DNA from 3 places in the Shewanella sp. MF05960 genome. Region 3 is predicted to be linked to each of the others. Evidence: predicted binding sites of a transcription regulator. Region 3 holds the regulator's gene; each other region holds the start of a gene.
What was found. The regulator sigma-54, encoded in region 3, starts transcription at its own class of promoters, with help from an activator protein. The targets are predictions, from matches to a motif close to GTTGGCACGNNNNTNGNNT.
Positions count from the first base shown of each region.

Region 1: glnA (glutamate--ammonia ligase) is a predicted target of sigma-54. The motif match lies at 1,765-1,783, and genes of this name have one in related genera.
Region 2: ACROAE_RS04230 (nitrate reductase) is a predicted target of sigma-54. The motif match lies at 2,032-2,050, and genes of this name have one in related genera.

Region 1 covers NZ_JBOZPS010000006.1:123,855-127,146, reverse strand. The annotation lists gene typA (translational GTPase TypA) at 1-1,402, opposite strand, end outside; gene glnA (glutamate--ammonia ligase) at 1,890-3,292, shown strand, end outside.
Region 2 covers NZ_JBOZPS010000003.1:185,994-189,285, forward strand. The annotation lists gene ACROAE_RS04230 (nitrate reductase) at 1-1,991, opposite strand, end outside; gene cctA (tetraheme c-type cytochrome CctA) at 2,453-2,788, opposite strand; gene ACROAE_RS04240 (NAD(P)-dependent oxidoreductase) at 3,159-3,292, opposite strand, start outside.
Region 3 covers NZ_JBOZPS010000004.1:195,398-198,689, reverse strand. The annotation lists gene rapZ (RNase adapter RapZ) at 1-139, opposite strand, end outside; gene ptsN (PTS IIA-like nitrogen regulatory protein PtsN) at 136-579, opposite strand; gene hpf (ribosome hibernation promoting factor) at 582-869, opposite strand; gene ACROAE_RS05725 (RNA polymerase factor sigma-54) at 894-2,378, opposite strand; gene lptB (LPS export ABC transporter ATP-binding protein) at 2,787-3,292, opposite strand, start outside.

The DNA of each region.
Region 1 (3,292 bases), on a different contig from region 3:
AGTGATAAATCAAACCAGTACCTGAAGTAGCAGTTAAGAACTCAGTTTGGAAACCAATTAAGCCACGGCTTGGGATAATGAAGTCGATACGGACACGACCTTTACCGTCAAGTTGCATGTCTTTCATTTCAGCTTTACGTGTACCTAATTTTTCAATTACGGTACCTTGATGGTCTTCTTCAACGTCAACTGTTACGGTTTCGTATGGTTCACATAGCTCACCATCGATTGTTTTTAGAATAACTTCTGGACGAGATACGGCTAATTCATAACCTTCACGACGCATGTTTTCAATTAAAATCGATAAGTGTAATTCACCACGGCCTGATACGCGGAAACGATCTGGGCTGTCTGTTTCTTCAACACGTAATGCTACGTTGTGAACTAATTCAGTTTGTAAACGCTCAAGAATGTTACGTGAAGTTACATACTTACCTTCTTTACCCGCGAACGGAGAAGTGTTTACTTGGAATGTCATCGTTAGTGTTGGTTCATCAACCGTTAACGGTGGCATTGCTTCTACTGCATTCACTGCACAAATTGTGTCAGAAATCTTAAGCTCGCCTAAACCTGTAATAGCAACGATGTCGCCCGCGTTAGCGATTTCAACTTCAGTGCGGTCTAGACCCATGTAACCTAATACTTGGCCCATTTTACCGTTACGTTTCTTACCGTCAGCACCAATAATGGTCACTTGTTGGTTAGTCTTAACGCTACCACGAGTAATACGGCCAATACCGATAACACCCACGTATGAGTTATAATCGATTTGAGAAATTTGCATTTGGAATGGCGCTTCTGCATCTGCGTCTGGGAAAGACACTTTCTCAACGATGGTTTGGAATAGCGGCGTCATGTCAGTGCTAGTTTCTTCTGGATCTAAAGTCGCGAAACCATTTAACGCAGAAGCATAAACAATAGGGAAATCTAACTGTTCGTCAGTGGCACCTAAGTTAACGAATAAATCGAATACTTGGTCAATAACCCAATCTGGACGAGCACTTGGACGGTCAATTTTGTTAATAACAACAATTGGCTTAAGGCCTTGAGCGAACGCTTTTTTGGTTACAAAGCGAGTTTGTGGCATTGGGCCATCAACTGCATCAACCAATAGTAATACTGAATCAACCATAGATAGAACACGTTCTACTTCACCACCGAAATCAGCGTGGCCAGGAGTGTCTACGATATTGATGCGGTAGTCGTTCCACTGGATGGCAGTATTCTTTGCCAGAATGGTGATCCCACGTTCTTTTTCAAGATCGTTAGAATCCATAACCCGCTCAGTAGCTTCTCCACGAGATGCAAGGGTTCCTGACTGCGCCAACATTTTATCAACCAGGGTTGTTTTGCCATGGTCAACGTGGGCAATAATGGCGATGTTACGTAAATTCTCTAACACGGATAAACCTCTAAACCAGCAAACAAAAAAAGGGGGCTTTATAGCGACTGAATAATCATAGACACCATAAAAAAGCGTGCCATTCTACTTCAGCACGGCTTTTGTAGATAGGATTATTTTTGAACACATCAATTTTTTCAGCTTGCTCGAGCTCAAAAAACACGTTAAAACCTTTATTTAAGTCATAGTAACAAGCTTGTCATACACAAATGTGACAGTGGCTAAAACTTTATCAATTTGCATATGCACCACAATGGACTTTTGCACCACATTGAAACATAGTGGTGCACAAGATTGGTGCGAAGCGTTTGTTTTGTTGATCTTTGATATTTTCAAAATTAACAAAATCAAAAGGTTAACTAATTGGCATGATTATCGCTTTAATGGCAGTAATCGTAAAAATGAAAATTCGTTTTCCAGATGCACCATCTGGCGAATACCAAGATTATATTAAGGGACAACCCTTTACCCTACCGGAGGCTTAAGAATGTCAGTTGAATCAGTTTTAAAGCAACTTGAAGAGTTAGAAGTTAAGTTTGTTGATTTGCGCTTTACCGACACTAAAGGTAAAGAGCAGCATGTTTCTATTCCATCTCATCAAGTAAATGAAGATTTTTTTGAAGACGGCAAAATGTTTGATGGTTCTTCAATCACAGGTTGGAAAGGCATCAATGAATCAGACATGGTATTAATGCCTGATCCAACAACATTCGTTTTAGACCCATTTACCGAAGAAACAACAGCCCTTATTCGCTGTGATATTTTAGAGCCAGGCACTATGACTGGTTATGACCGTGACCCACGTTCAATTGCTAAAAAAGCAGAAGCATACCTTGTGTCTACTGGTATCGCTGACACCGTATTGATTGGTCCAGAACCAGAATTCTTCTTATTCGACGACGTGCGTTTTGGCACTGATATGTCAGGTTGTTTCGTTAAAATCGACGCAAAAGAAGCGGCTTGGAACTCAGGTACTAGCTATGCAGATGGCAACACAGGTCACCGTCCAATGGTTAAAGGGGGTTACTTCCCAGTCGCGCCTGTCGATTCATCACAAGACTTACGTTCAGCAATGTGTTTAGTGCTTGAAGAAATGGGTCAAGTTGTTGAAGCACATCACCATGAAGTGGCTACAGCGGGTCAAAACGAAATCGCTACACGTTTTAACACTTTGACTAAAAAAGCAGATGAAATCCAAATTCTAAAATACGTTGTTCATAACATGGCTCACGCTTATGGAAAGACAGCGACATTTATGCCAAAACCAATCGTTGGCGACAACGGTAGCGGTATGCACGTGCATCAGTCATTATCAAAAGACGGTGTTAACTTATTCGCGGGTGACAAGTACGCTGGCTTAAGCGAAATGGCCTTGTTCTATATTGGTGGTATTATCAAGCACGCTCGTGCATTGAACGCATTCACCAACCCAAGCACTAACTCTTATAAGCGTTTAGTGCCGCATTTTGAAGCGCCAGTTATGTTAGCTTACTCAGCACGTAACCGTAGTGCATCAATTCGTATTCCAGTGGTACCAAGCCCTAAAGGCCGTCGTATCGAAGCGCGTTTCCCTGATCCACATGCAAACCCATACTTAGGTTTTGCGGCACTATTAATGGCTGGTCTTGACGGTATTCAAAACAAGATCCACCCAGGTGAAGCAATGGATAAAGACTTGTATGACTTACCTGCTGAAGAAGCGGCTGAGATCCCACAAGTAGCAACGTCTTTAGAAAATGCTCTTGAGAATCTACAAGCTGATCATGAGTTCTTAACTAAAGGTGGCGTATTCAGTGAAGACTTCATCCAATCTTATATCGCAATTAAGAAAGGTGAAGCTGAGCGTGTTGCACGTACTACTCACCCATTAGAGTTTGAGATGTATTACAG
Region 2 (3,292 bases), on a different contig from region 3:
ACCACCACCCTGGCCAGAGCAAATGACGTAGATTCTTTGTCTACGGCGGAGCCGATGGTCACAAGGTCGCCATCTGCAATAGAAAAGCTTGCGAGGTTATCAGGATGAAGTTGTATTACAGGCTCAGGAATACTTGCTCGTAGACTCGCAATATGACCTGTGCGAGTCATGGTGTGCCATTGATCGCGACTGCGGCCACTGTTAAGTAATACGCTAGCCTTTTTGGCTACATTTGCAGCCACTTGCGTTACTGTCTTCGCGGGGAAAATGAATTGTGCTTTTCCTGTCGGCGTAGCAAATACGCCATCACTAAATACTCGCAGCCCTTGCTGACCAATGTGTTCAGCTGATGCTATTGGCCACTGAGTCGGTCTTAAATCGTCATATTCTTGTTGGCTTAAATCGGTTAACCCGCTTATATCAAATATCTTATTGGGAAATGCCTGTTTAACGTTTGCCGACAACGCGGCAAACTCACGAAACACGCTAGCACTGTTGTCAAACTCAAATCCTTGAAAACCCATTTTTTGCGCCACTTGGCTTATGGCCCACCAATCCGCTTTGCTTTGTCCTTTTGGGGTAATAAAGCCTCGCTGACGGCTTATTGTGCGTTCACTGTTGGTCACTGTTCCGCACTTTTCAGACCAACCTTGAGCGGGTAATAATATGTCTGCAAATTTTGCGGTATCAGAATCAGGGCTTATTTCAGACACCACCACAAAAGGACAATCGGCCAAGGCTTTAGCAATTTTATTACTGTTAGGCAATGACACCACAGGATTGGTGCCCATAATCCAAATGGCTTTTATTTTACCGTCAGCTAAGGCATCAAACATGTCGACAGCGGCTAAACCTTTTTTGTCAGCAACGGTATCGACCTGCCAAAAATCGGCGAGTAGTTCACGTTCCGATTGAGAAAATCCCATATGACAAGCCAGTTGAGTCGCTAAGCCCCCTACTTCGCGACCGCCCATCGCATTAGGTTGACCCGTTAATGAGAAAAAACCGCATCCGGCTTGGCCAATATGCCCTAAGGCTAAATGGCAATTAATAATCGCATTCGTGGTGTCAGTGCCAATAACAGACTGGTTAACGCCTTGGCATGATGCTGTCAGTATGGCTTTATGTTGAATAAACAATTGATAAAATTGTTTCAATGTTGACTCGGTTAACCCCACTTGCTTTGCAAGGCCAAGCAGATCTGTACTCAATTGTTTGGCGTGACTTACCACAACATCAAAACCGTCGGTATGCGCATTAATGTATTCATGATTAACACGTTCATTATCCGCCAAATAGCCTAACAAACCGTGGAACAAGGCTAAATCGGCCCCTGGCGTAATCGCTAAATGAAGGTCAGCTTGTTTTGCTGTCGCGGTTGTAACTGGGTCTATAACCACTAACGTTGTGTTATTGGCTTTTTTTGCTGCCAATATCCGTTGAAATAACACAGGATGAGTCCAAGCGGTATTCGCACCAATTAATACAATGACTTCGGCATGTTCAATATCGTCATAACAACCTGGCACTACATCTTCACCAAATGCGCGCTGCATAGCACTCACAGCAGATGACATGCATAAACGTGAATTAGTATCGACATTTGCCGTTTTTAAATAGCCTTTGGCAAATTTGTTTGCTACATAATAATCTTCGGTGAGTAACTGGCCTGAAAGATAAAGTGCAACAGAATTGGCTTCGTACTGGGCGATAGTTTGCGCAAATTTATCAGCAATTAACGAACTGGCCTGATCCCACGAAATGGGTTTACCTGAGCGTAAAACAGGATAACGCAGCACATTGGGTTGCGCTAAACTGTCAAGTAGTCGCTCACCTTTTGCACACAAGTGACCATAATTTGCAGGATGATGTTTATCACCGATTAAGGTTAAAGAAGACACATCAACGTCAACCCAATCGGCTTGAGTCGAGGACACGCTAACGCCGCACCCGACACCACAATAAGCACAACTTGATTGGATTATTGACATACATTGACCCTTTCACATTAACCATTTCATGATGGTATTACTGCGAAAGCTGTGCCAAAAAATTAACTTACTGATTTAACTTAGAAATAGAAAAATAGACTGGTATTCAACGCTACATTTGCGCAACATAAGTGCAAACGCATGCACTTAAAGCGCGCATCTGTTTGAAAACAAAAGAAATTAAATACCTACAAAGAGGTAGGGATATCCATCCGCATTATTAAGTGACCACTCAGAATGCGCCCAGCGGTTTTTGATTAAGGCGTCGCTATCTCTATTGTGGCTTGATGGTTGCTCCCCCTTCAAATAGCGAGAAAGCAGATAAAACTACTGAGGAATTCATTTCTGGCGAGTCACTTATTAGCGCGCAATGGTATTAGATATATACTTCTCGGTTTTTGAAAGAGGCCAGAAACAAAAATACCGACATTAATGTCGGTATTTTTAATCAGCGGGACAACTTATTTAGCAGTACGGCCATCATCATGACATGTGTCACACTTTGGTTTTTCGCCAACTTTAATTTCATGCGGAGCATGACAATCTGCACACATTAACGCACCATCATGCGCTTTATGGGTATCATCCATCTCTGCAAGTGAACCATGGCAACTTTGACATTGTTCAAATTCATATGCACCATCAGCTGATGGCTCTTCATTAGCATGGCAGTTTTCACAGCCACCCATTTCAACGTGAAACTCTGCGAGGGTTTCATCAGCAGCAAATGATGCAGAAGACATCATCATTACCGCGAAACCTGTCGCAAACAATGCGCTGAGTAGTTTGTTGCTCATTATTCATTCCTCCAATTTAGTGTATGCCCGCATTCTTATTATCTGACACGGGTCTTACACTGAAGCACGACACTTTACTTAAGAATTAACTCACCCCTTTATATCGACCGAAATCAAAATTGAGCGACAATATAAAAGTAGTAAATTAATTCACTTTAAGCAAAATTAATTTAGATTAAGCAATAATAACAGTCTTACTTGTTTGAATATGTGCGCTACATCATGTAACTAGATGGTTTTTAGTGATTAAATTAACTTTCACGCCAGAAAACCCTAATGTAGTAACGCCTTATGTATTGGTTTTTATAAGCAAAAAAAAGCCCCAATCAATGTTGAGGCTAACAATAGTAAACTGAATATATTGTCTAAGTTAATTTCTAGATTTTTCTAACCTAGCCAGTAAACTCGAGGTATCCCAACGGTTACCTTTCATCGCTTGCACTTCTGAATAAAACTGATCGACCAATGCGGTAACCGGTAAATGACTACCATTTCGGCGAGCTT
Region 3 (3,292 bases):
TGCCTTTTAACTGAGCCAATAAGGTGCCAATTAGCGGCAATGGCAGGTTATCAACACAGTAATAGCCTAGGTCTTCTAGTACTCTTAATGCTACTGATTTACCTGAGCCTGACCGTCCTGATACGATAACAAGTTTCATGCCGTAATTACCTGATAGAGTTCTGTTGAATCGTGGATTTTACGCAGCTGTTTTAGTACTTGTTTGTCGCTGAGTTTTTGGGCCATCGAAGATAAGGTGCTTAAGTGTTGTTGGCACTGATCTGCAGGAACTAATAATGCAAATAAGATATCGACAGGTTGTTTATCGATGGCATCGAACGAAATGGGTTCTTCGCATTTTACAAAGATCGCAATAGGGTGATCGATTGTCGTTAATCGGCCATGAGGTATTGCAATACCATTACCTATACCTGTGCTACCCATTTTTTCTCTTGCGATAAGGCTTTCAAACACCTCTTGCGAAGACAGGGTCGGGTACTGGGCAGCGACTAAATCGCTGATAAGTTCCAGTACCTTTTTCTTACTGCCCGGTGTGGCACAGGTGGTGCATTCCGGCTGCAGGATGGTACAAAGTTCCATCGTTAGTGTTTTGTATACTTCTCTTTGTGTTTAATTACCTGACGATCGAGCTTATCTATCAGGGCGTCTATTGCTGCATACATGTCTGTATGTTCTGACATTGCAAAAATTTCTCCGCCCTTTAGGCTGACTTTAGCTTCTGCTTTTTGTTGTAATTTTTCTACGTTGAGTACAACGTGAACATTATTGATCTGATCGAAGTGCCGTTCAAGCTTTGAAAACTTTTCCTGAACGTATTCACGTAAAGATTCGGTTATTTCAACATGATGCCCTGATAAATTGATCTGCATTACACTTCTCCATTGTTGAGTGATTTATAAACTCTTACGTTGGTTTGAGGGCGGTATCATCATTGCCTCACGGTATTTTGCAATCGTACGACGAGCAACGTTTATGCCCTGTTCGGCCAGTAGTTGAGCCATTTTGCTGTCGCTAAGCGGCTTTTTCTGGTTTTCTGCAGCAACCAACTTTTTAATAAATGCACGGATTGCTGTCGATGAGCACTCTCCGCCATCATCAGTGCTGACATGACTAGAGAAAAAGTATTTTAATTCAAACAACCCTCGTGGGGTGTGCATGTATTTTTGAGTGGTCACGCGCGAAATGGTCGATTCATGCATTTCTACGGCTTCAGCAATGTCATTTAATACCATAGGTTTCATGGCTTCTTCGCCATATTCGAAAAAACCTTGTTGGAATTGCACAATGCAATTGGCTACTTTTAACAAGGTATCGTTACGGCTTTCAATGCTTTTGATAAACCATTTAGCTTCTTGCAAATGACCTCGTATAAACTGAGTATCAGATGGGTTTTTACTGCTGCGAGCCATTGCTGCATATTGCTGATTAACACCGATTTTAGGCATGTTATCTGGATTGAGTTCAACAACCCAACGGCCATTCTTTTTAAATACTGTGACATCAGGGATCACGTATTCGTCATCGACGGCAGTGATCAATAAGCCAGGACGCGGATTAAGAGATTGAATTAAGGTAATGGCATCACGTAACTCATCTTCTTTTAAACGCGTTTTACGCATTAATAATCTAAAGTCACGCCCAGCGATTAAATCCAAATAATCTTTGATGAGCATTCGCGCATTTTCAATGTGCGGAGTTGAGTCTGCATATTGTGACAGTTGAATGAGTAGACATTCACTAAGGTCACGTGCAGCAACACCTACGGGGTCAAAATGTTGAATTCGCTTTAACACCGCTTGAACCTCATCAAGCTCAACATTTTCATCGCCCATAGCTTCTAGTATTTCTTCAGTGCTTTGGGTTAGATAGCCGCGTTCATCTATTGCGTCAATGATGGCTGTTGCGATGGCAAGGTCGGTGTCTGAAAATGGCGTTAAGTTTTTTTGCCACTCTAAATGTTCATATAAGCCTTCGGTGGTTTCCCCTTGAAAAGGCATATCATCGTCACGCATGCTGGCACTACCAGACCCTGACATCGGTGAGGCGGTATAGACTTCATCCCAGGTCGTGTCCATGGGCATGTCGTCCATAGTTTCTTTACTGATGGATTCTGTGGTGTCGATGGTTGAAGTATCTTTTTCGACACTCACATTACTGTTGTCACTGAAGTCTGTGTCTGATTGATCGCGACTTTCTTTTAAGGGATCTTTAGCTTGAGAAAATTCATCTTCTATTTCAAGCAATGGATTTGAGTCCAGCGCCTGTTGGATTTCTTGCTGTAGCTCCAATGAAGATAATTGCAGCAAGCGGATGGCTTGCTGCAATTGAGGGGTCATAGTGAGATGCTGACCCATTTTAAGTTGGAGTGACGCTTTCATTTACCGCTTATCCCTAGATGATTTCCATAAAAATAACAATCTCGAAAAACTGTAATGGGGTGTCACGTACGTCAATGACATTTCACGCAATTTAGGTATCGTTCAATGGAATGAATTAGATAGGCTAAAAGGCGTATACCCAATCAACTTGAAGATACGTGTTTCAGAGCTTCACCGTGTTTTCAATACTAGGCGCGTTAATGCGGTAATGTAGGCACCTTATAAATTAACGCAACAACGTAGTGGGAACACGGTGAAACTCCCAAGGGGCAAGTTTTACACGCGTTCATGCTGTGTTATTGATTTTGGAAAGGGAACGACCATTAACCGCAATCAATGCCTTGCCTAAACGCGTGTAAATTCTTGCTGAAATCGAGTATCTTCAGGTTGTTTGGGTATATAACTTAACTATAGCTTGAATTGTTCACCTAAGTACACAGCTCGAACTTGTTGATTGCTCAAGATCTCTTCAGGTGTTCCTTCGGCAATTAAATTACCTTGGCTTACGATGTAAGCTCTTTCACATACATCGAGTGTTTCGCGAACATTATGGTCAGTGATCAGTACACCTAATCCACGACTTTTTAGCTGCTGGATAATTTTTTTAATGTCGATAACCGAAATCGGATCAACCCCCGCAAAAGGTTCATCAAGCAAAATGAATTTAGGGTTAGCAGCGAGTGCTCGGGCAATTTCGACTCGACGGCGTTCACCGCCAGACAATGACATGCCTTGGCTGTCGCGAATGTGAGTAATGTGAAACTCTTCCAGTAAATGCTGGAGCTGTTCAATACGTTCGTCATTACTGAGTTCTTTGCGGGTTTGTAACACCGCCATGATATTGTCGTGCACGGTGAGTTTTCGAAAAATACTGGCTTCTTGTGGTAAATAACCAATCCCTTTACGGGCTCTAA